DNA from 2 places in the Oceanobacillus sp. FSL K6-0118 genome. Region 2 is predicted to be linked to the other one. Evidence: predicted binding sites of a transcription regulator. Region 2 holds the regulator's gene; the other holds the start of a gene.
The links. The regulator Rex, encoded in region 2, represses fermentation and respiration genes when NADH is low (regulators of the CRP and FNR family bind a similar motif). The targets are predictions, from matches to a motif close to TTGTGAAATATTTCACAA.
Positions count from the first base shown of each region.

Region 1 (2,214 bases), 1.0 Mb from region 2:
CAACTGGATCTAAGCCAAAGTTATCTACTAAAAAGCTTGGGAGGAACATTGTAAAAGCAACAAATGCCCCAAATGTAATGAAATAGAATAAGCTTAAGAACCATAAAGTTGCATTTTTATATACGCCTTTAATTTGTTCCATCATTGATTTTTTCACTTTGGTTTCTTTTCTATCACCAAAAATGAAAACTAAAGCAGCAAATAAAAGTAATATGATTAGGAATATACGAATGGTTCCTTGCCAGCCAATAGATTCAGCAAATATAGGGGCTCCAAACGAAGTAATCGCAGTACCAATGTTACCTATACCATAAACCCCATTGATAAATCCATGTTTTTCTTTTGGGTAATATTTAGGAAGCGACGTAACCCCGATGGAAAACACGGCCCCACCAATACCAAGTATGAGTCCTCCAATTACTAAGTCTAAAAAAGAGTTAGCAATACTTAGATAGAAGACAGGAAATAGTAAAATAAGAAAACTGATTAAAAATATAATTCTAGCCCCAAATCGGTCTGCATAAAAACCAATTGGAATACGCATGAATGATCCTAATATGACAGGTATTGCCGTTACGATGGATGCTTGTCCGGACGTTAATGGAATATCCGCTGTAATGTAGGGCATAAGTGATGAAATTAATACCCATACCATAAATCCTATAAACAAGCTTGATGTTTGCAAAGTTAATTGCAATCCAGGTTTTTTCATAATACATCCTTCCTTCTTATAAATAATATTCATTTAACCCTAGTGTTTGTTTATGACTACAGTTTAATCCTTTCTTTTTTGTTATTAAGTGAAAAACATCACATAATTTGTGACGTTTTTATGAATAAACGATTATGTACAAATTTGACCAAAATTTGACAGTAAACAAAGGTGTGATGTTTTTCACAACGTGGAATAAAATGAAATGCTTTAATGTACGTAGAAAGAATGAGTATTTTACTGGAGGGATCACAATGGGGAAGAAGCCGTCTCCACTTTGGCAACGACTAAATTATTTAAAACCAAAAGAAACGTATTCTAATAAACATAGTCAATTACAAGAAGGTAATCGAGATTGGGAGAACGTTTATCGCAGAAGGTGGCAACATGATAAAGTCATCCGTTCAACACATGGTGTGAACTGTACTGGTTCATGTAGCTGGAATATTTACGTGAAAGACGGAATTGTTACATGGGAAGGTCAAGCATTGGATTATCCGACGACAGGACCTGACATGCCAGAATTTGAACCCCGCGGTTGTCCAAGAGGGGCCAGTTTTTCTTGGTATATTTATAGTCCATTACGTGTGAAATATCCGTATGTTAGAAAAAGATTACTCGACTTATGGAGAGAAGCTTTAGAAGTACATGACAATCCACTAGAAGCTTGGAAGAGTATTGTAGAAGATAAAGAAAAAGCTAAATCCTATAAGCAAGCAAGAGGAAAAGGCGGATTAGTTCGTGCAGATTGGGAAGAAGTAACGAAACTTATAGCAGCATCTTGCCTTTATACTGTTGTGAAATATGGTCCGGACCGAAATGTTGGTTTTTCACCAATTCCAGCGATGTCTATGCTTAGTTACGCATCTGGCAGCCGGTTTATGCATTTACTAGGTGGGCAAATGTTAAGTTTTTATGATTGGTATGCTGATTTACCGCCAGCATCTCCGCAAATTTGGGGAGATCAAACGGATGTTCCTGAAAGCTCAGATTGGTTTAATTCTAGTTATATTATGACATGGGGTTCTAATGTTCCACTAACACGTACACCGGATGCTCACTTTTTAGTTGAGGCAAGGTATAAAGGAACAAAAGTTGTCTCAGTTAGTCCAGACTATGCAGAATCAACAAAATTTGCTGATGACTGGTTATCTGTTAAACAAGGGACAGATGGTGCAGTGGCAATGGCGATGGGGCATGTTATTTTAAATGAATTCTATCATAAAAACATGACTCCTTACTTTGAAGATTACGCTCTGACATACACAGATTTCCCATTTTCCGTTCGATTAAAAAAAGAAAATGGAGCTTTTACTGCAGATCGATTTTTACATGCAAAAGATTTAGGAATTGAATCTGAAAATAATGAATGGAAACCAGCGATGTACAACAGTCTTACTGAAGGATTTTCCATTCCACATGGTACGATGGGCTCTCGTTGGGATGAGAAAGGAAAATGGAATTTAAAACTAATTGATGAAAATACAAATGAAAAAATTAAA
Region 1 covers NZ_JBBOVR010000001.1:1,695,666-1,697,879, forward strand. The annotation lists gene MHI02_RS08785 (nitrate/nitrite transporter) at 1-712, opposite strand, end outside; gene MHI02_RS08790 (nitrate reductase subunit alpha) at 967-2,214, shown strand, end outside.
Region 1: the regulator Rex is predicted to act here: its motif matches at 884-901, upstream of MHI02_RS08790 (nitrate reductase subunit alpha).

Region 2 (2,214 bases):
GTCAATATCTAAATGGTTGGTTGGCTCATCTAGTATAAGTAATTGTGGTTTTAAGAGTAGTAATTTACCTAATGCTAGCCTTGTCTTTTGACCACCACTTAGATCGGTGATTAGTGTATCATAGTCATAATCTTGGAAGTTTAATCCGTTTAATACGGCTTTAATGTCAGATTCATATGTGTATCCACCGTTTGTTTGAAAATCAACTTGTAACCGATCATATTCTTTCAATAAATTGTTATAAGCTTCACTAGTAAAATCTGTTACTTGTTCCATCTTCTTTTCTACTAATCTTAACTGTTTTTCCTGTTCTAATAATGGGTTAAAAACTTCAAGCATTTCATCCCATATGGTTTTTCCAGATTCTAAAGCCATATGCTGGGAAAGATAGCCAATCGTTACATCTTTAGGTTTAATTAACTCACCTTCATCATAGGAAAGTTCGCCAGCCATTATTTTCAATAGCGTCGACTTTCCAGCACCATTTCTTCCGACAATGGCGATACGTTCCTTATCTTTAATTTCTATTTTAATATTGGACAGAATTTCTTCTGCACCAAAGGATTTCGATAGTCCATTCAGTTGCATCAGTATCATTGTGATTTCACCTCAATATCTTTCATTCTACCTTACCTACAAATATAGAAGCAACATAATTAATTTGTGAAAAACATCACGACTTTTTGTTGTAATTCTGCTAAAATGAAAGAGACTATAGAATAGATGATTATGAATTGAAGAGAGGAAAAGCAATGGATCAAAACAAAATACCACAAGCTACTGCAAAACGCCTGCCATTGTATTATCGTTTTCTAAATAATTTGAATCAGCAGGGAAAAAGACGCGTCTCCTCAAAAGAACTGAGTGAAGCGGTAAAGGTTGATTCTGCAACAATCCGTAGAGACTTTTCTTACTTTGGAGCTCTAGGTAAAAAAGGTTATGGATATAACGTAGAATACTTGTTGGGCTTTTTTCGAAGTACATTAGATCAACATGAAGTAACAGAAGTAGCATTGATAGGTGCGGGTAACTTAGGTACAGCGTTTTTAAAATATAGTTTCTTGAAAAATAATAATATACGTATTACAAAGGCATTTGATGCAGATTCATCGAAGGTTGGAAAAGATATTGACGGTGTACCTATCTTTCATGTAAGCGATTTAGAGGAAGAGTTAGAAAATATTCGTGTTGTAATTTTGACAGTACCCGCTTCAGAAGCCGAGGAAATTGCGGAGAAATTAGTTAATCTAGGTGTGAATGGAATTTTAAATTTCACTCCTGCAAGAATCACGGTTCCAAGTCATGTTCGTGTTCATCATATTGATTTAGCGGTTGAATTACAATCACTTGTATATTTCTTAAAACATTATCCATTAGAGAAAGAGTAGAAGGAGTAGCGGATTCGCTACTCCTTCTTTATTATCCTAGAAAAATCATTTGCAATTGGTCAAGCTGCCGTTGAATTTCCTCGGGTGTTAAGGAATATTGGGCAATGACGGTCGTTGTATTTAAAGCAGCATGAACAATGATTGGTGTTAAAATTCGCTTTGTTTTTACATATAAATAGGCAAACACAAACCCCATGGATGAATAGATAAGTATATGTTGAAACTCTCCATGAATTACTCCGAAAATAAAAGCAGAAAGAAGCGCTGAGATAAAAAAGTTCAGCCTTTTGTATAAACTTCCAAAAATAATTTTTCTAAAAATAACTTCTTCTAGAATTGGAGCAATAATGGCAGGTATAATCATAAACAAGGGAATGGTTCTAGAAATATCCATAATATTCTGTGTATTGCTAGACCCTGTTGAAATACCTAAAACTTTCATTTCAATTAACGATGCAAGCACTTGTACAAAATATGCCAAGAAATAACCGATGACCGACCACAAAATGATATTACTAGTTGTGGAAGCTTCCCGGTGAAGTGGCATTTTCATATCTGTTTTAAGAAGCAAGAGTGTAATAAGTAATGCTAAACAGAAACTGATAATACTCCAATAAATCACTATTTCCGTATAGGAATTCGGAAAGTAATTTAGGGCAATTAGTGCAGCGGGGAAGCTTGATAATTGTGTAATAATATACGTCAAAATGATATACCAATATCTTTTAGGCAATATAAAACGACTCCTTTTAATTAAGTATAGCGATGGTGTTAGTATAAGTATATGAACGACCTTTAATAGGTATAATGAGAAAGTTCATTTTTA
Region 2 covers NZ_JBBOVR010000001.1:695,445-697,658, forward strand. The annotation lists gene MHI02_RS03655 (ABC-F family ATP-binding cassette domain-containing protein) at 1-597, opposite strand, end outside; gene MHI02_RS03660 (redox-sensing transcriptional repressor Rex) at 753-1,388, shown strand; gene MHI02_RS03665 (CPBP family intramembrane glutamic endopeptidase) at 1,420-2,121, opposite strand.